3 regions of the Aliiglaciecola litoralis genome follow, and region 3 is predicted to be linked to each of the others. Evidence: predicted binding sites of a transcription regulator. Region 3 holds the regulator's gene; each other region holds the start of a gene.
The links. The regulator sigma-54, encoded in region 3, starts transcription at its own class of promoters, with help from an activator protein. The targets are predictions, from matches to a motif close to GTTGGCACGNNNNTNGNNT.

Region 1 (10,500 bases), on a different contig from region 3:
TCTTCATTTTGACCAACCGAAGTGGGATTGTCTCCGGTGATAGTTATATCTGGCGCTGTTCCGTCTACAACATTCACCGTTCTTATCGCAGTACTTTGGTTTCCTGACGTATCAGTTGCGCTGTAAGTAATGGTGTAACTGCCCACTGTAGATGTGTCGACACTGCCGCTACTAGTAACTGAAACGTTGCCGTCTATATCATCATTAGCAGTTGCCCCAGCATCGGAATAAGTATCAGCATGATCGACCGTTGCGGGGTTGTCCCCTGTCACCGAGATCACAGGTGCCGTGGTATCGTTCACTGGATTATCATTGTCACTACCACAACCAATCACAATCAACAGCAATAGTACGATGAAAGAGTTCAGTAAATAACGGTCAATTCGAATGGAATTTTGAGAATATTGCGCTTTCATAACACACCTTAGCGACAACACAGTTGTTGCGCGATTTGGTTTCAAATACCAATCAGCTAACGAATCAACTGCATCGTAACTAGCAGCAATCTAATAATGCTTTGGTGTCAAAGATTGTGCATTCTGATTGAAAACAGCCCAAGTAAAATAGAGAGTTGAACAAAAAAGATAGTCGAAAACTGAGTGTTTTGAGAACTCTACTGCTAATAAAATTGATTGAAATGTGTGGCTAAGGCAGCAAAGGAACCGCATATTCTTAGTTAAGTCATTTGTAACTATAAGAATTTCGTTTTTTATTGGTGATGACACCTCATTAATATTTCTTAGCTTTATACTTTGTAAGCTTGGATTTATTACTTCAAGTAACCCTAGATGAGTTCATAAGAGTTGAAACGTGATGAACAATTAGGTCAGAGATTGATTCTTACAATCTCTAGGCTGAATCAATGTGATAACGAGAGAAAATGTCGGTTGAATTACTAAGCACCAACCTAATCATTACATTACATTTTATTAACGCCTTGCACGACAACACCTCTGACTAATATCTGTTTCACTTACATTTCAAACTAAAGCTTGCGTAAAGAAATTAAAGTGAACCTTGTGCTAGGAGCTTTTATTAATCTCACTTGTAACTCATTTAGCAAACGGGTACAGCCTATCTAGACGGTTCATTGTGAACCGGCAATCTGATCATTGATTGATGCCCAGCACCGAAATGGATGGTGTTGGTGGCAACCGCGAATTCCGTCGAGGTATATGGGTTTTCAGCGGTATTAAGATTTCGCGAATATGAGGGGAAATTGCTCGAGGACACTTCTACTTGTATTCGGTGCCCTTTTTTGATGATCCGCGACAGCATGATGGGCGGTAACACGATGTTATATATCTCGCCTTTTTGCATAAAGACTTCACGCTCTACTCCTTCTCGATAGCGCATTCGCATGATAGTGTTGCCGATGTTAAATGCCCGTCCATCGGGGTACAGGTCGTTTATTTTGACAGTGAAATCAGTGTCGGGCTGATTGGAGGAAACGGATAATAACACCTCGGTCATGCCAAATAGCGTTAAGTCGCTATGTACAGCATCAGAGGTAAACACCAACACATCATCGCGCTCTTGAATGGGGGCTTGGTCGAAGCTACCATCGTTGTGATCATCGCCTTCACCATATATTTCGCCGCCGAGGCTAGGCACCGGATCCGCAGGATCATAATCATAGCTCAGGCTATGTGTACCTTTAAGCGACGCTTGGGTTAATTGCCCATTAGCACTTAATTGCCACTGCTGATCCCCCTTCATTGGAAGTGTATTTGTATGTAGCCATTGCCCATCCCCCAAGAAAGCCGTGTAGGCATCACCTAATGGAGTTTGATGAGTGCTGGGTTTCATCCAACGATTAAACCAATCTATTGTTTGCTTAACATAGTCATAACGCATGTCGCCCAGCGCTAAATCGCCGATCTTGGCTTGCTCATTTTCAACCGTTCCTCGACCAAATGAACAATGCCCACCTTGGGTCAAGCGCAGCTGTTGGTTATTTCTTCCCTGCTTTTGGTTAGCTTGTCGATTCCACTCGAAGTAGGCAAGTGACGAGCGCGATGAGATGTCGTAAAGGCTTTCAAAATACAAACCAGGGACAGTGATCATATCACCTTCACTGACACGAAGTTCTGACCAGCTTTCGTGGGCCGGTCCTCGCATTAAATATTGTTCAAGCTCATTTCTAGGCGCGTTTAACTGGTTCATGATGTCTACCATGGGCAAGTGCATTCGGGTCTTATTAAAAGTCGAACTTGGGACTTTCCAACCCGCATTACTCAAATCAAAAAAGCCTATTGTGCGTTGCCGCTCTTCATTACTCAATCCGCGGGGTAATTGCGGCCAATCTTGATGCATTGATGCATAAAAGTAATTCATCCACCCTTGTTGCCAAACACCACCGCGCCAGAAGTTGCCCTGCTCTTGAAATGGACCCGCTTCGGCCACGCCAACTCCTACAGAGCCTGCCACCATTGCTTTGTGGGCGGGATGACTAGCCGTGGCAAGCTTGAGTTGATTTTCACCCGAAGATGAACAGCCAAAGGTGCCAACATCACCATTTGACCAAGGTTGAGACACTATCCAGTCAAGGGTATCCCAACCATCCTCTAAGGCTCCACCAAGCATACGAAACTCGCCTTCACTAAAATAGCGCCCGCGTTCATGCTGCATAATGATAGCGTAGCCTTGATGCAAAAGTTCCTGATACAGGGCACTGCTCCAGCTGAATTCTGTCTTGTAAGGTGTGCGGATAAGAATGCTAGGAACGCCAAGTTTCGACTTTTCAGGCGGGAGTATCACCAGCGTATTTAATCGCACACCATCGCGCATCACGACTTGTATGTTCTCTTTAATCTCAACACCTGCTAGTGGTTCTGGTTTTGATGGCGTCGACGTTGGATTTGAAGCTGGAGTGCAGGAAATTACGACCATTAACACACAACAATAGATTGCAAAACGTTTAATCATTGAAAAATCCCAGCTGTCCTAATGTGTGCTAAATGTTGATCCCCAATTATGAGCGAATCACGAGCATATTTTCACTATCAGATTAGGGTAATTTGTATGGGATATCCAGCCGTTCGGTAAATTGTGCAGCGCATTTTCAGGCTAAAATGTGGTGGTGGCGATATTGTGCTCATCAAGATTTGATGAACGCGTTATTGGATCAGAACAACTTGACTCAAAAGGAACCGCGCAGGAAAAGCGTGTCATTGAGTGATTTTACTCATCTATCACAAAGGTATAGCGACCATTATTCGTTCTACGGAATTTCCCGCTAGATAAATCACCGTCATCCAGAATGACGTCGAGTTGGATGATGTCCTCTTCGGGAGCCGTGGCGCCATCGATGGCGATAGCCGCATAGGGGTAGTTATCGGGGCCTTCCCAATTCCAGTTACCGCCTAACAAGGTTGGCGCCGACCAAAGCGCTTCATTGATTTGTAATCCAGTTGCATCAGGTGGCAATACAAGATGACTATCGTTTGGGTATCTACCGTTTACTTCTTTCCACATCGTAAAGCTACGTGAAAACTGTCCAATTTGAGCGGCAGTCTCAGTTAACTGAGAGCGAATGACAAAAGAACGATAAGATGCCATAGCGAATATTGCTAAAATGCCAATGATGGCAATGACAATCATCAATTCAATAAGCGTAAATCCCTGCGCGCGCTGCCCGACAAACGTCAAGGTTCTTAAATGTCGACTTTGATTTGAATTTACGTTCATACATTCACCGATTCTGCCACGTCTATAGAATAGATAGATTATCGTCTCATTCACTTTTCGCCAGCAATGCCCGATATCCCAGATACAAAGTAAAGTCTCGAGGGCTTGATTCTACTCTACCTAAAATCAGTCTGACTCTATCACAGTGGAAAACGACTAAAACTATCAACGGCCATACTCTGGTATATCTCAAATGACACGTGGCTTGTGTGCTTATGCCGTGGAAGTTCCTGAAAATTCGTGGGGATGTGAAGATACAAATTAAGGTGGGTGTCCACGTAAAATTCCAAATGACACAAAGCTCTGCGCGCTTATGTGATGAAAGTTCTTGGTGATATGAAGGTACAAATAAGGGTGGGTGTCCTTGTTATGTTTTGCTAGATACAAAAAAGCACCAAACATAACGAATGGTGCTTTTATAAAAATAACTAAAAAGTGATTAAGACTTTTTAAATCTGCGTGTTGCTAGCCCCATTAAGCTTAATGCAAAAATAGCTAGTGTTGATGGTTCTGGGACAGCAACGTTCATACGCATATTGGGATGGAGGGAATTACTGAAACTACTTGCTGCGAAGCCTTCAAATCCATCAATAAGGGTAATAGATGGTTGGTTTATGGCAAGCGGCAATCCATTGTCTTGATAATACGGAAGGCTAGCAATACCATTACTTAGGTGAGACAAATCAGCCATTCTAAAGCCTATTGCGTAATAAGTACTTTCCATAAAGTCGAAATCTAAATCCATGTCGTTCCACCCTAATGAAGAGTTCCCAAAGTTTTTAGTCGCTGACGCTAAAACATTTGTAACTTGATGACCGTCAATGCTCCCCCAAATCACAACTTCAAACAAACTGTCTAATACTTCCGCTTGAAACCCAATTGAATCAACTGAAAAATCTTCATTTGCCAAAAAAGATATCCCTCTGCCATCTCCTGCACTGCCGCCAGAGATTGAACAACAAAAATTTCCACTGTTTAATTCTACTACCCCTGCATTTGCAACATTAAACAAACAGCTGGCTGACAAAACAATTCCTGCAATAGTAGTTTTCAAAAATTTATTCTTCATTTGATATTCCTCTTAATCTCTTCTCAACGCATTTGGAAGATAACTACAAAAAGTGATACTGCATCACACAATCAGACGAAAGCAAAATGTAGGCCAACACGAAAATACACATTAAAAACATATGGATAACACTTTATATTGGGGGGCGACATGTGGTTGTGTAAATTAACCTGACATCTAGATTCAACTAAAAGATACTTTCTGGCGTGTTCAATGTAGGTAATTAGCACCGCTTCCCATCGTTTGTACGTGCGATTTTAGTAAGTTTTGATGATGACGACTGGGTGCGGATAAAAAGTCTACAACCTTGGTAATGCGCAACCGTCGACTGGTCTTTTACACACACTCGCAACTTTTGAAACTTTTGCCTCTAATGCTTGGTATCAAATGGGCAGCATAAAAAGTTTAGACTTAACTCGCGTCAACAATGCACAGAAATAGCAATAAGGGTGGGTGTCCTTTTTATTCTTATAAGGGTGGGTGTCCTTTTTATTTCGTCTGACTTTATCCCAGTAGACAACGACTAAAACTATCAACGGCCATACTCTGGTATATCCCAACTGACACGTGGCTTGTGTACTTATGTCGTGAAAGTTCCTGAAAATTCGTGGGGATGTGAAGATACAAATTAAGGTGGGTGTCCACATAAAGTGAGTGCTGGTTTCATTACGGACTAAAGATGGGTGTCTTTGTAATTGTTGGTCATTGTCATGCTTTTTTCTCTAGCGCTTGTGAGTTGGTGGAAATTTGTTCAAAGGCGTGGGTGCAGTGTCATTAAACTTTACAACCTCAAATTCTAATTTTTTAACCATTTGATTTATAAAGATATTATTTCTGGCGTATTTTTTGCTTTTGCAAACGTGTATTTTTAAATTAACCAGGAATATCACGATGTTAAAATCGTTATCAACTATAATTTTAGTAGTCGCTTCATTTACTGCCCAGGCCGCCATTGTCACCTTTGACGATAGAACAGATTTTCACAACGCTGCAGGCACGAATTTGGTCTTTGAAGGGTTTAATAATGCCTATGATACAGACATTACTGTTATCCCCGCAGGTGGATTTAGCGATTTTTGGATGTATAACAACCCTTTAACCGAGGGAAGTCATGCGCTTGGTCTTATTGAAAGATCAGCAAATACTTTCGCATTTTCAGCGCCAGTTTTTGCGTTTGGATTTGATTATATCGAAATCAATAGAGGTGCATTAGATTACAGTGATTCTGACGGTAACTCGATTATTGGTGCGCTACCTGTGACCGATTTTGTAAACGGCTCTTCTGAAGGCGGATTTTTTGGGGTGTTAAGTGATACCGCAATTTCTAGTTTTACCATCGGAACTGGCTCAGATGGCAGTGGTAGTGTATTTTTCATTGACTCTTTGGAATTTACAGCAACGGTTCCAGAGCCTGGTTCACTTGCCTTATTTGCAATTGTTTTGGCCTGTTTTGGACTTAGAAAGCGCAGCACGCTATAACAATAGTGATAAATAAACTAACGCCCAGCAATCGCTGGGCGTTTTGCTGTAAGCTCCCACCTCACCTAACGTCTATTAAATTACCAATTCTCGGATACTTGGTGAATCTGCATATTCACGTTAATTTTCTGCTTACCTAAGTTTTTCAAAGGTGCATAACTTGAATCTGATTTTTTCAATTAAACGGTGTTGCTTCTTTTGCGGTTCTTGATTTTTTTGTACTCGGTTAGTCCAAACAGATAAATACCCGTTACCCACAGAATAAAAAGCCCGATCCCTGCTGGTAAAAATATGCCTAATTTGATCCAGTCCGCAAAATAGCTACCATCGTGGATTGCCTCGATCACATCACTGCGCCTTTGAGCTACCTGCAACACTTCCGCAGTGTGGGTATCCACCTGTACTTCCCAATTAGTGGCTGAGACGAACTTTATTATTCCCTTGCCCGGTTTTAAATCGGCGCGTTCGAGTTCCTCCCAGCTAGTAAAACCTGCTGTTTCAACCGTCAGTGCAGCATCAAACAACGTCTGCATTGAGGCCATAGGCACACTGTTTCGTTCTATTCCTTTTTGACTAGATGGTTGTATCCATTCAACTTCTTTTTTAAGCATTAATAACACACCCGCCCCGATCATGATGATCAGGGGGAGTGCTATTATAAACGACCCCCAATGGTGGATCTTTCTAAACAAAGTGTGTGTCTTCACGGATTAATCTATCTCAACCGGTTCGCCAGAGGTTTCTTTCATCAAACCGATTGGCATCCAAGGCGCGCCTGCTTCTAGTAAAGACTGTTTGAATGCCGGAAATTCAGTTTCAATCAAATGATTCAATTGAGGCTGCAATACGTTAAGCGCATCTTGCACAATTACCATTTGCTGCTTCTGAGTAGAAGTTAGGCCCCATGTATTTGCCCGCGCAAACTCGATCATAAACAAACGACTAGCAATTGAGGCTGGCGGCGTACCCATACCACTTCTTGATTCTTGACCGTAGAGCGTTTCTTGCGCAGCAAAAACGGCTTGGCGAAGGTTCTCATAGCGTGTTTCCATTTCGCTGGTTACCGCGGTTGATCGATCCAATGCTTTTCGGAACGATTTCAACTGAGCGCTTAAGTCTTCTAACTGTATATTGGCCATAGACACTTGGCGTCTGAGATCTTCTACCTGAAGTAATAACGCAGAGCGTTGCTGCGGAGATACACCACCGGGCACGGTTTCTTGATGCAGCGGTTTAACCTTAAAATTAACGGACTCGGTCAGCTCACGCGTTTTACCATTAACAGTAGAGTAAAGGGTTGCGGTATAGCTACCCGGTGCAGCCAAAGGGCCAACATCGCCGAAAAAGCCAGGGGATGAACCCAGTGCATTGGCTGATGGTAAGCGTAAATCCCAGTTGACACGGTGGAGCCCTTTTTCGGTTTTAGCATTCACTTTACGTACGATATCTCCCTGCGTATTTTTAATGATCAGATACACGCTAGGTTCCGCTTCTCTTAGTTCATTCTCGACAGTATCCCATGCGGGATAAAGCGGGTATTTGTCTTTTTCTAAGGCGTTTTTTTCCTTTTCTTCTCGTTGTTCTTTAAGAGATTTAACTCCATCGCGAAGATAATAAGTAAAGGTGGCACCAAAGTCGGGGTTTTGGGCGCGGTATTCAAAATCACCATGTGATTCTGTATGCAAGCTCTCAGGAATGTACCAAAGCGCATCACGAGAGGTGAACAAAAGCGCTTCTTTCTTTAAGCTTTCCTTGCTGATAGTACGTAGCGGTGAGTAGTCATCCAGAATATAAATGCCTCGGCCAAAGCTGCCTGCGACGAGATCATTTTCACGACGCTGAATTTTCACATCACGGAATGAGATCGTCGGTACTCCGCCGGTTAGCTCAGTCCACTGTTTGCCGCCATCTACGGTAAAAAACAAGCCAAATTCAGTACCAATAAAAAGCAGATCTTTATTCACATGATCTTGCACAATTCGCCATACAAGATGTTTATCAGGCAAATTAGAGGCAATCGATTTCCATGATTTACCGCGATTGGTACTCTTGATTAAATAGGGTTTGTAGTCACCATATTTATGATTATCAAGGGCGGCATATACAGTATCTTTATCGAATAAATCCGCACGAATGTCGTTGACATATGCGGTGGCAGGAATGCCCTTAATATCGTCAATTTCATATTTCTGCCAATCTTTACCGCCATTCGAGGTGACTTGGATCAGCCCGTCATCCGTACCTGCATATAAAATATTTTCATCCAACGGCGACTCTGCGATATTAGCAATGGTATTAAAATTCGACATCGCCAAGAGATCATATCCAGAGTTAACTGACCAAGTGCGATCCATTACTGGCATGTGCATTCTATTTTGGTTTTTCGTTAAATCACCGGAAATGGTCTGCCAACTATTACCTCGATCATCCGAGCGCCATACTCGATGAGATGCATGATAAATACGCTTTGGATCGTGACTCGACACTAAAATAGGGGCATCCCAATTATAGCGCTCTCCCGGCTCTCCCGGCTGCGCTTGCGGTTGAATAGAAACATACTCACCGGTTTTACGATGATATCGAGCTAGGTTTCCTTGTTGTCGTTGACCGTAAACAATATCAGGGTTGCCGGGTTCAGTAGCAGGTTGATGGCCATCCCAATCTAGGATCAAAAACCAATCATTGTTTTTAATGCCATGCTTTTTGGTGGTGCGGGAGGGCCCACCTTGCGAAGAGTTATCTTGAGTGCCGCCATACACATAGTAGAAAGGTTTAGTGTCATCCACCGCTATCTTGTAGAACTGAGTGATTGGCATATTGGATATGAAACGCCATTTGTCCATACCATCGCGGGTCTCGTAGATACCACCATCACTGCCCACCAGCAGAAAATCTTGGTCGGTTGGGTGGAAGGCCATGGCGTGATCGTCAACATGTTTGTATTTCACATTCATTGGCGTCCAAGTTTTTCCGCCATCATCACTGTATTTGGTATAGTTGCTAGCGATATAAATACGGTCAAATCGGTGCGGATCGGCAAATATCTCTTGATAATAGTGAGGCCCAGTTCCGCCCCCTACTTCATCGGACATTTTTGTCCAACTGGCGCCTTGATTGGCAGAGCGGAATAATCCACCTTTGCGTTGATTAAGCTCAATGGCGGCGTAAACCACATCGGGATTAATTGCTGAAATTGCCAAGCCAATTTTACCCATATCAGTTTCAGGTAACCCTTGAGTGAGTTTTCGCCACGTTTTACCGCCGTCGTCGGTCGTATGAATAGCTGAACCTGGGCCCGTGCCCACATAAGCAGGCAGTGTGCGTTGTCGTTGCCATGTAGCGGCATAAAGTTTATCGGGATTACGAGAGTCAATGACTAAAGAGGTCACTCCTGTCCATTCATCGGTCTTTAAGACGTTTTCCCACGTCTCGCCACCGTCTGTGGTTTTAAATAACCCGCGCTGACCGCCTTTAGACCACAAAGGCCCTTGGGAAGATACCCACACGGTATTAGAGTCTGTTGGATGAACAATAATGTCGGAAATATGCTCGGACTGCGCCAATCCCATGTTTTTCCATGTTTCACCACCATCAAGAGAACGATACACACCGTCTCCGAAACTCAGGTGACGTCCACCATTATTTTCCCCAGTCCCCACCCAAATAATATTGGAGTTGCTGGGATCAATGGTCACATCCCCGGTCGAATAGACCGCTTGTGAGTCAAAAATAGGCTTCCAAGTAATACCACTGTTGTCTGTTTTCCATACTCCACCAGAGCCTACTGCCACATACCAGGTAGAAGGGTCTTTCGAGTCCACCTCAATATCAGCAATTCGACCGGACATATAAGCTGGACCAATATTTCGCAGCTTCATTCCAGAGAACAACTTATCTGTCATGATATCGGTTTTGTCTTTTTTAGCTGCCTGTGAAGAGGGGGATGCTAAGACAATTAGAAAGAGGATGGCGGGAATCAGCTTCATGCATTTCTCCTGTAACTTCCGTTTAATCACATTAAAGGTCATTACGTTATTATTTTTTAGTTTAAGGTTCTGGGGATTAAGAATAGAGTTTATAGCATTTTTCTCAGGGCACTTCATGTTACATATAATTAATAATACCGAGCCATTACCCTGTCCTCGCTACTCGCTGAATCGACAGCGAGTAAACATTACCGTCAACGACTACTTTAAACTTGCAGCGTGCTTGAGCGCAGACCAATAGATTTAAAGGGGATGGTCAGCGAGAGACCATTTTTA
Region 2 (10,500 bases), on a different contig from region 3:
TTATGTGAATTTAACCGAATTGTTTTAAACCGAGTTCAGGTTAACTGGAGGGTTGCACTAGTATAAAGTGCCCTTTGAGGGGTTGCGACACACCTTAAAAAGGTCGATTGGGCTGTTAAGAAAAAGGTACAACCCCAGTGTAAATATTACGCCAAACACCCACCTTTATTTCAGACAACTATTCTAAAAAACAGGTATTTCATTTTAAATATCAGACAATTATAAGTTAGTGACATCTTGGCATCGGTTTAGCATCTATAAACTTTAATGATCTAGTTAAATATTAATGTAGGAGCAAACGATGGAAATTTTTGAAGCGATTAGAAGGGATCATGCAAAGCAGCGTTTATTGTTGAAGATATTAGTTGAGACTTCAGGTGACAGTTACAGCCGCAAAGAGTTTTATTCAGAGCTTAAGAAAAGCCTAGTAGATCATGCCGTTGCTGAGGAGCGTTATTTCTATTCTCCATTGATGCAATCAGACAAGACAATTGAGCAGTCACGTCATGGTATTGCTGAGCACCACGAGATAGATGAATTGATCGAGAAGCTAGATGAAACAGATATGAGTTCGTCAGCTTGGCTTCATTACATGAAAGCGCTGAAAAAGCTCGTAGAACACCACTTAGCCGAAGAAGAAAGAGAAGTGTTTCAGCAGGCAGGCAAAGTGCTGTCGGATAAGCAAAAAGAGGCACTGGCTGATGACTATGTAGACGAGATGAATACCAGTCACTAGGGATGCAGGTTCATCGCAAAGGCAAGACAGTTTTTTGATATTGAGGGCAAGGTTCAGCATCAGGTGAGACTATTGACCTGTTTACTGAGGATGTAACCAAGACCATGAAAGGTAAGCAAGCTAAGCGTAAAGCAGATGACAATGCCCCTGCATACCTAGTAGAACAAGAGGACAGCTCTGTAGTCCTGAAAGGTCACTCAGAGCTATCAATAACCGAGCAGATTAGGAGACACTATGCTAGCAACTAAACCAGAAGCGGGAAGTCAGTTTCCCCCCATATTAGTAAAGACCTTAGATAATCGAGAAACACTGTTAGTTGATGTGAACTCAGATCCAGCTAACAGCAACAAAAACGCGGACTGGTGGAAAGTGGTGGTTGTTTATCGCGGTCAACACTGCCCAATTTGTACTAATTTCCTAAACGCCCTTGATTCAATGTACGGCCGCTTCCAAGGGATCAAAGTAGACATCGTTGCCGTATCAGCTGACTCTGCAGTGCAGTTGCAAGAAAATATCGATAACGACTTACAAGTTTCGTTTCCCTTATTCCACAGCTTACAAGAAGCGGACATGAAGACTTTGGGTTTGTACATCTCTGACCCACGTTCAGAAGCTGAAACAGATCATGCATTCGCCGAACCAGGGCTATTTGTACTAAATGAGAAAAATCAAATGCAGCTGATTGATATTGCTAGCGGTCCATTCTCTCGCCCCAATATAGACCAACTCTATGAAGGCTTGGCTTATGCGCGAGAAAATGACTATCCAATCCGTGGCACCCACACAAACTAATCACCAACTAGGCGATCTTTTCACTTCGTTTATCAAAAACACGTTGAAAAGATCGCCCTATAAATATAGAGACACCCACCTTAATTAATTATAGAGACACCCATCGTAAAATTATTGATTACAAAGTTATCAAGACACCCATCGTAAAATTATTGATTACAAGTTATTAAGACACCCATCGTAAAAGTTATTAAGACGCCCATGGTTACCGACGATGATGAATACCGAAGCAATAATTACAAAATTACAAAGACACCCACCTTAGTTAATCTCAGAATAAAACAACTTTTTACTGTTCAAAGTGAGTGAACAATGAAAAGATTTGTTGATTGAGTTTGATAGGGGTATGCATGTTGTTAAATTACGTGAGAAGTGGCGTCCAACAAACATTTGGCTACGGTGTTGCGATTTTTTTGCTTATTAGCTATTCCGTCTCTGCACAGCAAGTGAATGAAAAGGCAGCCGTTTCGCAAGAGCAGCCTCCAGAAAAAGATAACAAAGCCTATTCCATTCTTTATCAACGGCAAACTTCCGATAGTGAAGCTTTAAAGAACCTCTACTCAATTTCACAACATCGATTGAATTATATTTTACCTGTTTCTTATGTTTCAGATTTAAATCCAGCCGATGTCACCGAATTAGATCAACAGAATATCGACAATTTTGAGGCCAAGTACCAACTTAGTGTTAAGTTGCCAATCTATCTAAAAGATGACAGTGTTAGTGGGCTATACATGGGATTTACCGCGGTTTCATTTTGGCAAGTCTACAACAGCCAAGCTTCGAAACCTTTTAGAGAAACCAACTACGAGCCAGAGATTTTTTACAGTTGGCAAACCAATTATCAGTTTTTGGGGATTGAATTTAACCAAGCACAAGTAGGGTTTAATCATCAATCGAATGGTCAAAGTGGAGCAAAATCTCGAAGTTGGAATCGCCTTTTCGCCTCAGCCCTTTTTAGTGATGAGGATTCCATTTACTACCTTAAAACTTGGTATCGAATTAAAGAAGAAGTTAAAAAGACACCCACCAGTGCGACAGGCGATGATAATCCTGACATCACCGGATTTTTAGGCCATTTTGAATTGGGCTATGGTAAGAAAGTGGGGAACTTCAATATTCTTACATTGCTAAGAAACAACCTGAAGTCCGATAACAAAGGCAGCATTGAACTGCACTTAGCTTATCCAATAAACAAAAGGTACGATTTCGTATTACAGTATTTTAACGGCTATGGTGATTCGTTAATCGACTATAATCACCACCAACAACGCATTAGCATGGGAGTTCAATTAAAGTTTTTGTAATCCCATACATTACCAGATTATATGGGGGTATTCGCGCAGCGTCAGTTAGTGTCATAGAGGCATTATAAGTGTGTATTTCGCCTGTTACTTGATAGCAAAATTAACAAGACACCCATGATTACAAAATGCAATTTCCATCCAAAAGTCACACAGGGTTTAGTGGATTTTTGATTTGGAAGAAATGTGACCAAAAGCGCAGTGGATACGTTTGCTTCTTTACTATCGATCTCTCTTACAACAGCAAAGCTAGCGTTGAAACCCACCTAGTTTATCCTATAGATGAAACCAATGGTGACGTTAGTCCTTCAGCAAAAATTGAGTAATTCGGTAAGACTTTCTATTCCGATGTGTTTTTTTCGGATTGAATCTATGACTCAGCTTATAGGATGATTTTTACATATATTTTTCGATTAGTTAAAAAATGGAAAAATTGGCACGATGCTCGCTTTGTAAAAAGTCATAGTAAAATTAAATAGTTTAATATTAAGGAACTAGCCATGTTTATAGTCAAATATTACGTATTAGCTGCATTGGCAGCTTTAGCCATGACCGTTTGGGTAGATAATCTTTATTTTAAACTCTTTTTCGCATGGATATGTGTTTCATTGTCATTGGTTAGCACTGCTTATATTTTTCAAGCACCAGGAATATTCAGAAAAAAAACGAATGGATCTATTCCCTTTTACATTCGATGGTTGTTTATTCCTTTCCTACTAGGCGCTCAGCTATACAATGCATGGTCTAGAAAAAATGACTCAGTACCGCCTATACAGAAAATTCGAGATAATTTATTTTTAGCCGCTAGGCTTTTTCCTTCAGATGTAGACACTCTTAAAAATGAGGGCATCACCGCCATATTGGATGCCACTGCAGAGTTTGACGGCTTAGACTGGACCGCCGAAAGTGAGCACCTGCAGTATCTTAATATTCCTGTGCTCGATCACCAAAGTCCAACTGCATCAGAATTACAGCAGGCCATCAATTGGATCCAGAATCAGATAGATGATGGTGGTAGCGTTGTAGTGCATTGCGCTCTTGGTAGGGGGCGCTCAGTACTAATTATGACCGCCTATCTCATGAGCCTCGACAAAAACCTAAGTGCTGAAGAAGCTGTTGCTGAGATTAATACCACCAGACAGACTGCAAGGTTAAATTCTCATCAACTTAAAAAGCTAAAAACAATTCACCAAGCAGGTGAGCTGCACGTAAAAGAACATTTAGCGATTGTAGCTAACCCAGTGGCCGGTGGTGGAAAATGGTCAGAGTATAAAGAGGAAGTGTTGCAGCGCCTCTCACCTCACTTTGACTTAACCGTATATGAGACCACGGAGGATTGCAACGCTCAAAAAATGGCCTTGCAAGCACTTGAAGAAGGCGCTGATTCAATTATGGCGTGTGGAGGAGATGGTACCCTGACTGAAGCGGCCTCAGCCCTTGTTGGTACTGATTATCCGTTGGGAATAATGCCGCTAGGAACCGCCAATGCATTTAGTCATGCTCTATATGGCGTAAGCACCAAAATAATCCCAGTTGAAACTGCGTGTGACGCAATTATTGCCGGATTGACCATGAAGATCGACACCGCAACTTGCAATGACGAGCTTGCGCTAATGGTGGTAGGGATTGGTTTCGAGCAAGAAATGATCAGCCAAGCGGATAGAGAAAGCAAAAATGAGAGCGGTCAAATGGCTTATTTAGGTGCACTGTATGATGCGATTGAAACCAATCAATCGAGCACATTAACCATTCAATTAGACGATGCAGACCCCTTCACAATTGAAACAGGCAGCTTAATTATAGCGAATGCCGCACCTTCAACTACGGTCTTAGCGCAAGGTGCAGGGAATCCCGATGTGAAAGATGGATTGTTAGACATAACTTGGCTACCTAAAACTGAATCTACAAGTGAAACTATAATAAATTTGGCTGAATTGGCGATGCGTAGCTTGTCTGAATCTAAGCCGGATAGTCAACACCATGAGGATGCGATTCAACATCGACATGCAAGCTCGATTACGATTGAGAGTGATAGTAAAGGACCACTAAAGTACGTTATTGATGGTGAAAATCGCGAAGCCGAGAAGATTAGGATTGAAGTGAACCCTCTCTCATTGACAGTATACTGTTTACCCTACTAGAGTTTTTTAATGTGATAAAACAGTAATGATATGAAGTAATTAGCGACAATATTAGGTATATCTATCCTAAAGTCCGATTTAGTCGGCACTCGTCACCTTGAGTTTGAAATATTTTCATCCTTATCCAATTTTTTCATGCTTAAACTGGAGTTTGAGTCCGTTGTGCAGTACTTGTCTTTGGCTAAATCCGTTTATATTTGCCTAACAGACGCACCTCCCATTGGATTATGCAAGCTGGTCTGCGTCTTGCACCTATAACGTTAGTGATGTGGCGTCGCCCTTCCATTTTTAGCAACAAAGGAGATGAATATGACTAAGCCAGTAAGAAAAGTAGAAAAAGTAACCGACATCATTCGTGTATTAAATGGCGGTATAAAATTCTACGAGGAAGCGATGGAGAAAGTCGATTCTCATGGTGCGAAAACAGTTTTCGGCAGAATGGTGTCTGCCAAACGCTCTTCAGTAGAAAAGCTTCAGCCATTTGCCATAGCTGAAAACGGTGAGTTCGAGAAAGACTCTGACATGGCTGTCGATTTTAGGAACGCTTACACGAAAGTGTTATCAAAATTGACTTCCGACAACGATCATACCTATGTCGAGCAACTCGAAGAAGTTGAGGATAAAACGAGGGCAGTGATCCACGAAGCATTAGAAATAGATCAACCTAAAGCGTGCAAAATGGCACTGATGAATGTTCTCAACACAGCGAATGAGACGCACAGTCAGATGAAGTCATTGCAACAAACTACGTCATAATTTTGGTGTAAGGTTTCAGTTAAAAGGCCACCTAGTGGCCTTTTTTTATTGCCCCACAAAGACTAATAAGCCAACACAGTAAACAAGGGGAAATGGTCACTGCCGATGTAACTAAGTCGCTTAATTTCCACAAGTTTAAAATGGTTGCTATGAAAAATATGATCCAGGGGCCATCTTACAAATCGATATTCGGCGTGAAACGTATTAAACATACCTCGCCCAATCCTAGGGTCTTTTAATCCGGTTGATTTTCTAAAAGCTAAGGTTGTAGGAGACCATGCAACATCATTCAAATCACCTGTAACAATTACTGGACCATTCAGATTTTTTATACGATTAGCAACTAAATTCAATTCGTGGTCACGTTCAGTAGCGTGTTCATTCTCCGTTGGACTCGGTGGCGCAGGATGCAGGAAAAACGCGTTAATTGCCTCGGCACCTTCAACTTCTAGCTTACATGCAACCGAGGGGACCCCCTCTTCTATCAATTCACACACTTGCACATCACATAATGGTAGTTTGCTATAAACATGCATCCCATAAAGGTTTTCCAGAGGCACAGGGACTCGATAAGGAAATTGTCCGTGCAGTTGGCTAAGTTGTTCTTGCCACCATTGGTTTGTTTCCAACGTTACAAATACGTCTGGCCGATACTCGTTAACTAATTCAATCAGTTTGTCGGTTTGGGTGTTTTCCATCAAAACATTAGCCGTCAATATTCGCAATTGCCGGTTAGGTGGAGACATTACTTTTTCAACTTCGGGAGAAACAAACCCAGTATAAGGTAATATCCATTTTAACTGCCAAATCAAGCATCCAATATTTGACCACAGCAAAACGAGTAACCCTGTATCGTAGTCTTGAAATAGCAATATCGCACAAATGTTGACAAACAATAGCGAAGCTATTTGCACTCGAGGGAATTCCCAGCCTCTAACCACCCAATGATTAGACGGAAATAGAGGCAACAGACTCACAGTGACAAATAGCAAGGTTGTCAGTAAAAACAAATAAAACACGTTACATCCACGTTCAATGAATTGCAGACAAGTAACTTGGCAGAAAGTTACTTTCTAGCTCGGTAAAAAATACGCTTAACGTTTAGCGATGATCCATACCGCGTGGACAATTCCAGGAATGTATCCAAGTATCGTGAGTAAAATATTGATCCAAAAGTGTTTGCCAATACCTTCTTGTAAAAATACGCCAAGTGGCGGCAATATAATTGCGATAATAATTCGAATAAAGTCCATTATATACTCCTTTGAAACAGTGAATTGTGAGGCCTGGATACGATCTTACCCTTACGGTGCCGTAATCCAGCATTAATTATAAATAGCTAAGTATCTGCTATACCTTAAGCATAAATAGCGAAAAATGCCATGCTTACCAACACCTAATTTTCGTTATTTATGTTTCTACCGACTTCGAATATGGTTTTCTAATGTGCGGTTGGCACTGTATTTGCTCCATTTATTGAAACTCCATAAGTACCTATCGAAATAGTAGGGACCACATTAAATGTTCGATACTTTTAAGGCAACAATATGCAAGAGAAACGTCTAACATTCATCTCAATACGATCTTTGAGCATCATTTTTTGTAGTTTAATACTGCAGGTTTGCAACGTGAATGCGCAAGTAACGGATAGCAGCAAAAGTTTGTTTTCGCAAACAAGTGAAATGAGTAAAGAGTTATCCGTTTACTGGTCTGAATTTGTTGCAGCTTTACCACTAGCAACAATTGGCCTTGTCATTGCATTAGTGATGTTAATGCTTGCAAAACCATTGTCTTCGCAAATGATTAAACCGATTTCTTATATCAGTTCAAGTATTTTGATCCAGAAGGTTGTCAGGCGTATTTTTAGCTTGTTAGTTATATTGCTAGGAATCTATATATTTCTGAGACTTGCTGGACTCGAAGAGTTTGCCATTGCCATTCTCAGTGGAACAGGCGTCGTTGGTCTAATAATCGGTTTTGCCTTTAAGGATATTGCGGAAAACTTCATCTCAAGCTTGCTACTTAGCGTTCAAAAGCCATTTAAAATTGATGATGTGATAGAAGTTCAGGGTCACATGGGAGTTGTCAAACAAGTTACTGCTAGAGCAACAACGCTGGTCGATTTTGATGGTAATCACATACAGATTCCTAACTCTACTGTATATAAAAATGTTATTCGCAATATGACTGCAAATCCTAAATGCCGTGGATATTTCGTCATTGGTATTGGTTATGACTCGAGCATAATTAAAGCCCAACAATTAGCGATGGATACACTTAAAGAAACCTCTGCGGTGCTCAGTGATCCAGAGCCTCAGGTGTTAGTGGATATTCTTGCGTCTTCGACTATCAACCTGAAAATCTATTTTTGGGTCAATATTCATGAGCATAGTCTTTTGAAGGTAAAGTCACTGCTGATGCGAACCATTATGCGTAGTTTTGAAAAAGCCGGAATGAGTATGCCAGATGACGCCAGAGAAATTATTTTCCCTCAAGGTATCACCGTTCACCAACACGATGAAAAACGCGCCGCGCCAATTGTTGAACAGGAAAAAGAAGAGCCTAAACCTAAGAGTAATGAAGAGGATCTGATTGCTGCTGAGGGACAAAAAGTTGATCTTAGTAGTGACGCAGAAGATATAAGAGAGCAAGCAAAGCAGGCTCGAGATCCCGAGCAAGGCGAAAATATACTTTAAGAAAAAGAACAGGAGTTATTTTATATGAGTCAGTTCGAACCAACGGAATTTGTCGAGTGGTTAAGACAAAAGCACGGCGAACAAACAGAGTTTTTGCAGGCAGCTGAAGAGGTAGCACTGAATCTCAAATCAATGATAAATGACTCCCCAACTTTTAAAAACAACAAAATATTGCAAAGATTAGCGGAACCTGACCGCATCATTTCGTTTCGTATAACATGGGTAGACGACAACGACGAAATTCAAATTAATAAAGGCTGGCGTGTTCAACAATCAAATGCATTAGGCCCCTACAAAGGCGGCCTGAGATTTCACCCAACGGTAAATGAGTCCGTGCTTAAGTTTTTGGCTTTCGAGCAATGTTTCAAAAATGCCCTGACTGACTTGCCTATTGGCGGCGGTAAAGGAGGGGCAGACTTTGATCCCAAAGGGCGGTCTGACAATGAAATAATGCGATTTTGTCAGGCATTTATGATGGAACTACACCGTCACATTGGTCCAAAAACGGACGTTCCTGCAGGCGATATTAACGTGGGAGCCAAAGAGATTGGGTATTTGTACGGCCAATATAAACGTATCAAAAATGAGTTTGGCGGTTACCTAACGGGCAAAGACATCGAATTTGGTGGCAGCCATGTGCGGACCGAAGCAACGGGATTTGGTGTGATCTACTTTTTGGAGAATGTCCTTAAACATCACAACGTAAACCTTAAAAGCAAACGTATTACGCTTTCCGGGGCAGGAAATGTTGCAACTTACGCAGCTCAAAAAGCAATTGAAGAAGGCGCTGTGATTGTTTCCATGTCTAACAGTAAAGGGACGCTCTCGGTGGAAAAAGGGTTGAGTTCAGACGAATTATATTGGCTCAAAGCTCACTCAGACAAAGACAATGTATTGAAATCCTTCGCTGAAGAACATGACTCCGCTAATTGGTTAGCAGACCAAAAACCTTGGCAACTTGAATGTGATATTGCTGCACCTTGTGCAACACAAAATGAACTTGATGAACACGATGCCAAGTGCTTAGCCAATAACGGATGTAAATTCACTATTGAAGGCGCCAACATGCCGTGCACGGCAAAAGCAGTGAATGTGTTTAAAAAACACGGAGTAGTTCACATTCCAGGCAAGGCTTCTAATGCCGGAGGGGTAGCAGTATCCGGTTTGGAAATGTCCCAAAACGCTGGATTTGAGCGCCGTGGATTTGCAGAATTGGACAGTCAATTGCAATCAATCATGCAAACCATTCACGACAAATGTGTGGAGTTTGGCAGACGGCAAGATGGCACCATTGACTATGCACTTGGAGCCAACCGCGCAGCGTTCAATCGACTCGCTTCGGCATTAGTTGCTCAGGGCGTTTGATACCCAATCAGCCGCATACTTTAAACAATCCCCCTTTTTAACACATGCCGTCATTTCTGCAATAGCGCTGGCGGCAGCCCAGAGAATTTAAAAAGACACCCATCTTTACGAAACAATTTCCAAAGACAATCATGAATTTAAAAAGACACCCATCTATACGGAACAATTTCCAAAGACAATCATCACTCCCAAATTACAGAATTACAGAGACATCCATATTTAAATATTTTTATAGAATCACGACAAAACAAACAAATCGGCTTGATCTCACTCTTTAAAAACAAATTAATTCCAGCTTTAACGATGAATAACTTGGTCTAACAGCCTTTTACTGAGACAATCCAATCTCATCCTACTTATCATCTGGTTACTTATGAAACTTTTAGTCCGTAATTTATCTCGTAAAACAACTGAACAAGATATCAATAATCTATTTTCTGAACTTGGAACAGTCGAAGAATGTAGTTTGGTTTTTGATCAAATAACAGGGCAATCCAAAGGATTTGCATTTGTAGAGATGTCGAATGACGCCGAAGCTAACGCTGCGATAGCTGAATTAAATTATAAAGAGGTAGACAAAAGTAAAATACGCGTCAAGTTAGCGCAATAGACTTGGTTGTGTTCAACGTTAAAGATGAGAATGCCCACCATATCCCACTTTTGAATTAGCTCTGGACAATCGTACCACATTGCCCTTTTAGTCCAGCAGT
Region 3 (10,500 bases):
TCAGGCCAACAGGACATAACCGTATCCATATTCAAAGCTCCGGAGAGCTTAAAGGCTCCGGAGTCTGATTGAGATATTGTCGCTTGCGTGTTCATTTAATTGTTCTTCTTGTCTTTATCCATAACGATAGGTTGCTGAATTTTTTCACGCATCAGCTCAATTACTTTATCGATACCTTGTTGACGCAAGATAGATTCAAATTCGCTTTGTTTGCTAGACAGCATGCTAATGCCTTCTGCAACCATATCCCAAGCCTTCCATTCATTAGTTTTGCGGTCTTTTCTGACTTTGAAAGCAATCTTAATATCCGGACGATCGTCATCTTTAACAATCGCACGAACGGTAACATTACTGTCATTTTCGTAGTCTGAAGCGGGTTCAAAAATAACGACTTGGTCATCGTAGTAACCCATTGCCACTGCATAGGTAGTAACTAGGTATTCTCGAAATACCTCAACGAATTCCTGCAACTGCTCTTTTTCAGCTTTGGTCACATACTTGCCAAGTACCTTAAACGCTGAAAATTTGTAATCCACATAAGGTAAAAGCTCTTCTTTCATTATGTCTCTTAGCACTTCGGGATTAGCCGCGATGTTCGATTTTTCGCGCTTAATGCGATCGAAGGTTACTGACGCGACACCTTGCACCATTGCGTAGGGGTCTTTTTCATCAAGCTGATTAGCGTGCCCGGTCGACACTGCCCCAACGAGGGAAACTGCAATGGCAACGAAATAAGTAAAAAATGCTTTTTTCATAAAATTTTCCAAAATCGACAGCCCTTACTGGCTGTCTCTGCTAAATAAAAACTGTCCAATAAGGTCTTCTAATACTAACGCTGATTTAGTGTCTGCGATGTAATCACCTTCAGCAAGGTTTTCAATGTCATCAATTGAGAAGCCTGGTTGAAAACCGATATACTGTTCACCTAAAAGTCCTGAAGTTAATATTGAAACCGAACTCGTCTCAGGAAACGTATTATACTCTTTTGAAATACTTAAGGTTACTACAGGAGTGAAATCATTTGGGTCAAGGTGAATACGCTCAACACGACCAATATTAACACCGCCAACTTTTACTGATGAACGCACTTTGAGCCCACCAATATTATCGAATTTAGCATATAGATTATAGGTTTCCCCTTGGCCTACAGAACCTTGACTAGCGACTTTCAATGCGAGCATTAGCGTAGCAGCAATGGTTAGCACCACAAACAAACCTACTAAAATTTCGCTTTTCCTAGATGTCATCCTGTTACCCTCACTCAATTCCAAACATAATGGCTGTTAACACAAAATCTAATCCTAAAACTGCTAACGACGAATATACGACGGTTTGCGTCGTTGCAGCACTGATCCCCTCAGATGTGGGAACTGAATCATATCCTTTGAATATCGCAATCCAGGTAATCACAAACGCAAAGACAATGCTTTTGATCACACCGTTCATAACATCTTCATTCCATTCAACCGATGACTGCATAATTGACCAATAACTTCCGGCATCGACGCCCAGCCACTCTACACCAACCAAATGGCCGCCAAGAATACCCACCGCACTGAAAATCAATGCCAGCATTGGCATGGATATCAGTCCAGCCCACAGCCTCGGCGCGACTATTCGGCGCAACGGATCAATAGCCATCATTTCTAAACTGCTCAATTGCTCAGTCGCTTTCATCAAGCCAATCTCAGCAGTCAATGCGGACCCGGCTCGGCCAGCAAAAAGCAGTGCTGTGACCACAGGCCCCAACTCTCGTAATATTGATAGAGCGACCATCGGACCTAAGCTACCTTCGGCGCCATAGTCAACCAAAATGGTGTAGCCTTGCAGTGCCATTACCATGCCTATAAACAATCCTGACACTATGATAATCGATAACGACTGAACACCCACTACGTGCATTTGCTTGATCGTCAGCGGAATATTTTTCAACTGCGGGATAGCAATTAACGCACCAAATAATAACGATGTCGCCCTGCCAACGGCAGCGAATCGGTCTAAGGTTTTACGTCCAAGTAATGCTAGCCAATCCATTAATTGGTCTCCATAAATTCTGTGGCTATTGCTTTAGCGGGATAATGGAATGGCACAGGGCCGTCTGCCTTGCCTTGTAAAAACTGTTGAACCAATTCAGAGTCGCTTTGCCTTATTTGTTCTGGCGTACCCGACCCAATCACTCTTTTGTCGGCTAAAATGTAGACGTGATCGGCAATGCTCATGACTTCTTTGACATCATGGGTAACCACCACGCTAGTCAATTTGAGCGCATTATTGAGTTCTTTGATGAGCTTAACCAACACGCCCATGGAAATAGGGTCTTGTCCGGCAAACGGCTCATCGTACATAATCAATTCAGGATCAAGGGCGATTGCTCTTGCTAGTGCAGCACGACGTGCCATTCCGCCAGAAAGCTCGCTTGGCATTAACTGCGCTGCGCCGCGTAACCCAACCGCTTGAAGTTTCATCAACACTATGGTGTAAATTAACTCTTCCGACAAAGATGTATGCTCGCGAAGCGGATAGGCGATATTGTCAAACACACTCATTTCAGTAAACAACGCGCCACTTTGAAACAGCATACTCATTTGTCTACGCACTTTAAAAAGTCGAGAGCGGCTCATGCCGGGAATCGATTCACCTTTAAACTTGATATCGCCATTGTTGGGTCTAAGCTGCCCACCGATGAGCTTCAAAAGCGTGGTTTTGCCGATACCACTTGGCCCCATAATAGCGGTTGTTTTCCCTGAAGGAATTTGTAGAGAGATATCGTCGTAAATCAAACGTTGACCCCGATTAAAGGTTAAACTCTCTATTTCAATCAAATTTTTCACTAGAAACTCCGAGTTACCTTGGGGCATAGACACGTAAAATGCATAAAATGTTTCACAGGGTCCGACAATTTGAGGCCATTTAGTTTTTTTTCAAGGCCATTATGTTGCGAATAACGATTTAGCTATAATAACTGTTCATGGTTAGGTAGAACAGGTATATAGAGTAACAAAATATAAAAATCAAAAATGTAAAAGTTTGTAGCTTGATTTTGCCATAATTGATCACAATATTTTCAATAAAGATTTTTAATCAACAGTAAGAATAGGAAAACTCTGTGTATTTTGAGATAATCATATCATTAAATTCAGTTGAATTAGTCTAGTGATCATAGAAGTAATAATATTTCTTGCGGGCCTTGTGGCTCTGAGTTGGAGCGCGGATAGGTTCGTGTACGGGGCATCCGCCTTGGCAACGAATCTAGGCGTGTCGTCGATGGTAATAGGACTGACGATAGTAGCGATGGGGTCCTCTGCGCCTGAAATCGTGGTGTCAGCAATTGCCTCGTGGAATAATAATCCCAATACTGCTGTTGGAAACGCGATTGGTTCCAATATTACCAACATTGCCTTAGTGCTTGGACTAACGGCACTTTTCAAACCTCTAATTGTATCAAGCTCAACGGTGCGACGCGAAATGCCCGTGCTTTTAGCGGTCACCTTGCTGGCGATTTATTTTCTGTCCGATGGGCAGATGGTGTTTTACGAAGGTATGGTACTGATTTGCCTGTTTTTCTTTAGCATCGGTGGTTTAACGTGGATGTCACTTCATGTTGAAAAAGGCGACCCTTTGCAAGCTGAGACCGAAGATGAGATTCCCCAAGGTGTCCCTATTAAAAAAGCGATATTTTGGGTTGTTGTCGGACTTATTGCGCTGCCTCTGAGTGCCCACTTCATGGTGGAGTCGGCGGTTCAAATTGCACGCTATTTTGGCCTAAGTGAATTGATCATCGGTTTAACCATTATCGCGCTAGGAACCAGCTTGCCTGAACTAGCCGCCAGTATCGCGGGGGTGATGAAAGGTGAGGACGATCTTGCCCTAGGTAACATCATCGGTTCCAATATTTTTAATTTACTGGCTGTTTTAGCTATGCCAGGTTTGTTGGCGCCAGGATTTATTGACGAGAACGTAGCCAGTCGCGACATATTTGCGATGTTGTTGATGACCGTTTTACTCATCGTGTTTAGTTTTAATTTCCGCGGTACACGGCGAATTAATCGTTGGGAGGGCGCGGTATTGATTACGTGCTATCTTGCTTACTGTACGCTGTTGTTTATATGAGTTACATAATTAGTCATGATGAAAGATTTTAAAGCGTCAGCCTTAAGGGTCCTAAAAATTGAATCAGAAGCGGTTCTGCAGTTACAGCAGTACGTTAATGATGATTTCGCTGCTGCCTGTCAGTTATTACAAGACTGTAAAGGCAAAGTGGTGGTGTGTGGAATGGGTAAATCAGGCCATGTGGGCCATAAAATAGCGGCCACCTTATCAAGTACAGGAACACCGGCTTTTTTTATGCATCCGGCAGAAGCTAATCACGGCGACTTAGGCATGATGTCTGATCAAGACGTGTTGTTGGCAATATCTAACTCTGGCGAAACCACCGAGTTGTTAAATCTGATCCCCGTGGTAAAACGCCTTGAAATACCCATTATTGCGATGACAAACAATAGCGGTAGCACCTTGGCCAAACATGCTGATGTCATGATCTGTATCAAGGTTGAACAAGAGGCCTGTTCTTTAGGGCTCGCTCCCACCGCAAGTACAACAGCGACGCTGGCAATGGGTGACGCATTAGCGGTCGCTTTATTAGATGCAAGCGGCTTTTCTTCTGCCGACTTTGCGCTGTCTCATCCTGGTGGTAGCCTGGGCAGGCGTTTGCTTCTAAGCGTTGCGGATATCATGCAGCAAGGAAAAGACATCCCATTGGTGTCAAAACATCAGACGATTAGCCAAGCATTATTCGAGATTACCCGCAAAGGATTAGGCATGACGGGAATTCAGGATGACGACGGTATTCTGGTGGGCATTTTCACTGATGGTGATTTAAGACGAGTGCTAGACAAACGCATTGATATTCACACAACTACGGTGGGAGAAGTGATGACCACCGGCAGCGTGACAACTCACCCACAGAAATTGGCTGTAGAAGTACTTAATTTAATGGAGGAATATAAAATCAGTTCCATGATTGCTGTAAATGATAAAAATCAACCTGTTGGAGCACTGAACATGCATATGCTGTTAAAAGCGGGAGTCGTTTAATGTCACAGATAGACACGATATACGGTGAAGTAACTAGCAATCTCATCTCCAAGCTAAGCAAAGTAAAACTATTAGTATGCGACGTAGATGGCATATTTTCAGACGGTTGCATTTACATGGGTAATGATGGCGAAGAGCTAAAAGCCTTTAACACCCTCGATGGCTATGGCATTAAGTCAATGCTAAAAACCGGTATTCATGTTGCTATTATCACTGGGCGACAATCTAAAATTGTCGAAAACAGAATGTCCTCATTAGGCGTGTCTTTAATTATTCAAGGCGAGGATGATAAACAACTTGCAGTACAGAGACTCAAAGAGCACTTTAAATTTAAGAAGGAACACGTGATCGCCATGGGTGATGATGTGCCAGATTTGGGCATGTTTGCTGAAAGTAGCTTGGGGGTTTGCGTACCCAATGGTCATCCAATGGTGAAGCAACAGGCTGAATATGTAACTCGAACTCTTGGTGGCAAAGGAGCGGTGAGAGAAATCTGTGATTTGATCCTATTCGCCAATAATAAACTCAACAGAATTTACGGCACCAGTACATGAATCGAATCACGATCAGTATTGGCTTCCTGTTTTTACTGGTTTTATTTATTTACTTACCGGGCTGGATAAATTCAGCCCCTCAACAGAGCAACGATGACGATGAGGAATCCTGGCGGCCAAATTATCAGGCAAGCAACATGCGCAGTACTCTGTATAATGACCGCGGTGAAATTAACCATCAGGTATTTGCGTTAAAAATGGAACATTATCAGCTTTTAGGTTTCACAATATTCAGTCAACCTAAGTATACGATTTATGTGTCCGACCAGCAGAACCCTTGGCACGTTGAAGCGAAAGAAGGCACTTTGTACGATGACAACCGCATACAGTTAGAGACCGATGTCGAGATCCGTAGTCTCGATGAGGCGGGGTACGTACAAACAATAAAAACACAATTTTTAGAAATCAATCTGGCTGACAAAACAATGATGTCAGACCAAGCAGTACAAATTAATGGTAAAGATTTTGTTGTAATGAGCAATGGCTTCACGGCAGACTTAACCTCTCAAATATATGAGCTTAAAGACCATGTGCAAACTCAATATGCTCCGCGTTAGTGCGCTAACAGTAACGTTATTGCTAAGTACCTTTTCTCTAGCTGGAGAAGGTGACTTTGGATTGCCGATCAAAGTAGATTCTCAATCTAATTTCTTTGATGGTAAAACGAAGACATCCATTTTTAAACGAGACGTGAAGATCACTCAGGGCTCGTTGGAAATTTTAGCTGATGAAGTAGAAGTAATCGCAGGCTTAGGCGATGGAAAAGAGGTGTTTATTGCGCGAGGTAATCCAGCAAGATATAGCCAAAAATTAGATGATGGTAGCAATATCAGCGCCGCAGCTAACGAAATTAAATACGAAGTCGCCAACCGTACCCTAACATTGACCGGTGACGCAGAACTCAACCAAGATAGTAGCTTGGTGAAAGGCGAATCGATTTCATTTAACATGGAATTGGAACAGTTGATTGCTGAAAGTAGTGACACCTCAACCGGTGGGGTAACCGCCATATTCCAACCTGATACGTTACGAAAGAAACAAAGCGAAGAGAAAAAACAAGCTGACCAAGAAAAGGACAAACAACCCTGATGGCGACGTTGAAAGCCACTAATTTGGCAAAGTCTTACAAATCCAGACAAGTGGTCAGAAATGTCAGTTTAGAGGTTTCCACTGGCCAGATTGTAGGGTTGCTTGGGCCTAACGGGGCAGGAAAAACCACGACCTTTTATATGATTGTTGGTATTGTCCCATTAGATAAAGGCGATATTTTCATTGATCAGACCGAACTGACACTTGAACCCATGCATGTCAGGGCCAGAAAAGGCATTGGTTATCTTCCTCAAGAATCGTCTATCTTCCGAAAGCTGACGGTCTATCAGAATATTATGGCTATTTTGCAAACCCGCAAAGAATTGAGTTCTGATGAGCGAGAACAGCAGGCCGATGCATTACTTGACGAATTTAACATTAATCATATACGTAACAGCCAAGGAATGAGTTTATCGGGAGGAGAACGGCGTCGAGTTGAAATTGCACGCGCCCTAGCCGCGGATCCCGAGTTCATTTTGTTAGATGAGCCTTTTGCTGGTGTTGACCCAATCTCGGTTAACGATATCAAAAAAATAATTCAACATTTGCGCGACCGCGGTATTGGTGTTCTGATAACCGACCATAACGTGCGTGAAACCCTTGATGTATGCGAAAAAGCATACATTGTCAGTCATGGTGAACTAATTGCCTCGGGGACTGCAGAAGAAGTATTAAACAATCAACAAGTGAGAGATGTATACCTAGGCGAGCAATTCAAGCTATAGTAAAGGTATGTCGAGTTTAACCAAAGCTTTCAGGCTAACTGAGTAAGAAAACAAAACATCAATGAAACCCTCGTTACAACTAAAATTTAGCCAGCAACTTACAATGACGCCGCAGCTGCAACAGGCTATCAGGCTGCTGCAGTTGTCTACGCTAGATTTACAACAGGAAATTCAAGAAGCATTGGAATCCAATCCGCTACTGGAAATGGAAGATAACTCCGATTTTCCAACTGGCGATTCAGCGCTTAAAGGCAATGACGACAAATTTTCAGAAGAGACAGCCACCGCCAGTGCCGATTCGATGGATACCAATGAAGCCTTAGAAAAAGGCGATATACCAGACGAGTTACCGATTGACAGCACGTGGGATGAATACATCAGCGCATCATCTGCACCAGCCTCTATTTCGTCTAGTGGTGGAGGTGACGACGATCAGATATTTCAAGGTGAAACCAGCGACAACATCCAAGATCATTTGATTTGGCAGATGCGTCTGACTCACATGTCAGAATTAGATACAGCGATTGCTGTTGCTATTATCGACTCAATTGATGAATCTGGATATTTAACCATTTCGACCGAAGAAGTGTTGGCCAGTCTAGATCATGATGACGTCGAATTAGATGAAGTGGAATGTGTCCTTAAACGCATTCAGATGTTTGATCCTATCGGTTCAGGTTCGCGCTCTCCGCAAGAATGTTTGATGGTACAACTTAATCAATTTGCGCCAGACACACCTTGGTTAGAAGAAGCAAAGTTATTAATTACCGAACATGCTGATTTGTTGAGCAGCAAAGACTATCGCACGTTAATGCGCAAAACCCGTCTAAAGGAAGATGAACTGCGTGAGGTAATGCGATTATTGCAAACCTTGAATCCTCGTCCTGGCAGCGCATTATTGATTGGCGAACCAGAATATGTCATTCCTGATGTATCTGTAATGAAAAAAAATGGACGTTGGCAGGTGGAACTTAATCCAGATAGTTTACCCAAACTGAATGTCAATCAACAATACGCGGCTATGAGTCGCAGTGCTAAAAATAGCAGCGATAGCCAGTTCATTCGCTCTCATATGCAAGAAGCAAAATGGTTCATTAAAAGCTTGGAAAGCCGCAACGATACCCTACTCAAGGTTGCTAACTGTATTGTACAGCAACAAGTCGGCTTTTTTGAACATGGCCCAGAGATGATGAAGCCTATGGTGCTAAATGATGTGGCTGAAATGGTCGATATGCACGAGTCAACGATTTCTCGGGTGACCACTCAAAAGTACATGCATACGCCCAGAGGTATTTATGAACTGAAGTACTTCTTCTCTAGTCATGTTGCAACAGATTCTGGAGGAGAATGTTCTTCCACTGCAATACGCGCTTTGATCAAGAAACTCGTCGCTGCAGAGCTTCCCAACAAGCCACTGAGTGATAGTAAAATTGCCGAATTGCTGGCTGACCAAGGTATTCAGGTCGCACGCCGGACAATTGCAAAATACCGGGAGTCGTTAAATATCCCACCGTCTAACCAACGCAAGAGCTTACTTTAAGTTCATCAACAGAAGGAATACGCTTTATGCAAATTAACCTTACTGGCCATCATGTAGAAATTACAGATTCATTGCGAGACTATGTAGACACTAAATTTACAAAATTGGAGCGACATTTCGATCACATCAATAATGTGCATGTGATCTTAAATGTAGAAAAGCTCAATCAGAAAGCGGAAGCTACTTTGCACCTTAGTGGAGCTGAAGTATTCGCCACTTCAGAGCACAACGATATGTACGCGGCAATTGATGCTTTGATCGACAAGCTTGATCGACAAGTGATCAAGCACAAGGAAAAAAGTAAGCGCCACTAACCTCCCATTGAATAAGAATCTTAATGGAAATTAAAGACATACTTTCTCCTGACTGCACCAGCTGTGCAGTTCAGGGGACAAGCAAGAAACGCATCTTAGAAGTCATAAGCCAAATTGCCGCTGAACGTCTTGGCGATATTGATCAAACCGCAGTGCTTACGAGCTTACTCAATCGAGAGAAGCTGGGAAGCACCGGAATTGGCAATGGAATCGCGTTGCCACATGGCCGCTTGCAAGGTTTAGAAAAAGTGATTGCGATCCTCATCACCTGTAAACCTTCGATTGAGTTCGATGCTATCGATAATGGTCCAGTAGATATCTTTTTCGCTATCTTAGTTCCTGAAGATCAGGCCCAAGGTCATTTACAAACTCTAGCGACTATTGCGACTAAACTGAGTGATAAAGAGGTGGTTAAGTCTCTTCGCAAAGCTGATAATGACGAGCAGTTGTATAAGGTTATTGTGTCATGAAGTTAATCATTATTAGCGGTCGTTCAGGCTCCGGAAAATCAATCGCATTGCGGGCTCTTGAAGATCTCGGCTATTACTGCGTAGATAACATTCCAGTCAACCTGCTGCCAACTTTGACCCACACAGTGGTGGATGAATATGATCAGGTGGCGGTTAGCATTGATGTACGGAATCTTCCTAAAGAGCCTGGTGAGTTAGTAGAAATTCTAGATTATCTGCCCTCGACTTGGGATATGACTATCGTTTATCTAGACGCTAGTGATGATGTACTGGTTAAGCGTTTTAGTGAAACCAGACGATTGCACCCTTTGTCTCGTCAGAACAAATCATTAGCCGATGCCATTCAGGCGGAGGGGCAATTACTGGCGCCTATTGCCGAACGTGCAGACCTTTATTTAGATACCGATAAGCTGTCAGTGCATCAGTTAGCCGAATTGGTTAGAGAGCGCATACTGGGCAAGAAAAGTTCCAGATTAGTGTTAGTGTTTGAATCTTTTGGTTTTAAATACGGCATCCCCAAAGATGCTGACTACGTATTCGATGCGCGATTTTTACCTAACCCGCACTGGGAACCCGATTTAAAGCATTTAACTGGATTGGACACGCCGGTAGAAATATTCTTGGGCTCGCAACCTATAGTGACCAAATTCATCTGGCAAATCCAAAACTTAATTTCTACTTGGTTACCACATCTAGAACGCAATAATCGCAGTT

Region 1: the regulator sigma-54 is predicted to act here: its motif matches at 4,839-4,857, upstream of ABD036_RS15310 (PEP-CTERM sorting domain-containing protein).
Region 2: the regulator sigma-54 is predicted to act here: its motif matches at 3,265-3,283, upstream of ABD036_RS05110 (diacylglycerol kinase family protein).

Annotation. Positions count from the first base shown of each region.
Region 1 covers NZ_BAAAFD010000010.1:26,116-36,615, forward strand. The annotation lists gene ABD036_RS15295 (immunoglobulin-like domain-containing protein) at 1-416, opposite strand, end outside; gene ABD036_RS15300 (CocE/NonD family hydrolase) at 1,075-2,928, opposite strand; gene ABD036_RS15305 (type IV pilin protein) at 3,184-3,690, opposite strand; gene ABD036_RS15310 (PEP-CTERM sorting domain-containing protein) at 4,130-4,759, opposite strand; gene ABD036_RS15315 (PEP-CTERM sorting domain-containing protein) at 5,651-6,238, shown strand; gene ABD036_RS15320 (PepSY domain-containing protein) at 6,418-6,945, opposite strand; gene ABD036_RS15325 (VPS10 domain-containing protein) at 6,949-10,224, opposite strand.
Region 2 covers NZ_BAAAFD010000002.1:321,428-331,927, forward strand. The annotation lists gene ABD036_RS05090 (hemerythrin domain-containing protein) at 302-736, shown strand; partial or broken gene ABD036_RS05095 (HVA1 family protein) at 793-984, shown strand; gene ABD036_RS05100 (redoxin domain-containing protein) at 971-1,528, shown strand; gene ABD036_RS05105 (phospholipase A) at 1,879-2,835, shown strand; gene ABD036_RS05110 (diacylglycerol kinase family protein) at 3,333-4,973, shown strand; gene ABD036_RS05115 (ferritin-like domain-containing protein) at 5,283-5,729, shown strand; gene ABD036_RS05120 (endonuclease/exonuclease/phosphatase family protein) at 5,792-6,748, opposite strand; gene ABD036_RS05125 (YqaE/Pmp3 family membrane protein) at 6,824-6,982, opposite strand; gene ABD036_RS05130 (mechanosensitive ion channel family protein) at 7,412-8,425, shown strand; gene gdhA (NADP-specific glutamate dehydrogenase) at 8,450-9,790, shown strand; gene ABD036_RS05140 (RNA recognition motif domain-containing protein) at 10,164-10,400, shown strand.
Region 3 covers NZ_BAAAFD010000020.1:11,008-21,507, forward strand. The annotation lists gene ABD036_RS18510 (STAS domain-containing protein) at 1-95, opposite strand, end outside; gene ABD036_RS18515 (MlaC/ttg2D family ABC transporter substrate-binding protein) at 96-755, opposite strand; gene mlaD (outer membrane lipid asymmetry maintenance protein MlaD) at 780-1,247, opposite strand; gene mlaE (lipid asymmetry maintenance ABC transporter permease subunit MlaE) at 1,258-2,034, opposite strand; gene mlaF (phospholipid ABC transporter ATP-binding protein MlaF) at 2,034-2,831, opposite strand; gene ABD036_RS18535 (calcium/sodium antiporter) at 3,154-4,110, shown strand; gene ABD036_RS18540 (KpsF/GutQ family sugar-phosphate isomerase) at 4,126-5,094, shown strand; gene kdsC (3-deoxy-manno-octulosonate-8-phosphatase KdsC) at 5,094-5,648, shown strand; gene lptC (LPS export ABC transporter periplasmic protein LptC) at 5,645-6,205, shown strand; gene lptA (lipopolysaccharide transport periplasmic protein LptA) at 6,192-6,737, shown strand; gene lptB (LPS export ABC transporter ATP-binding protein) at 6,737-7,462, shown strand; gene ABD036_RS18565 (RNA polymerase factor sigma-54) at 7,524-9,002, shown strand; gene hpf (ribosome hibernation promoting factor) at 9,029-9,316, shown strand; gene ptsN (PTS IIA-like nitrogen regulatory protein PtsN) at 9,340-9,786, shown strand; gene rapZ (RNase adapter RapZ) at 9,783-10,500, shown strand, end outside.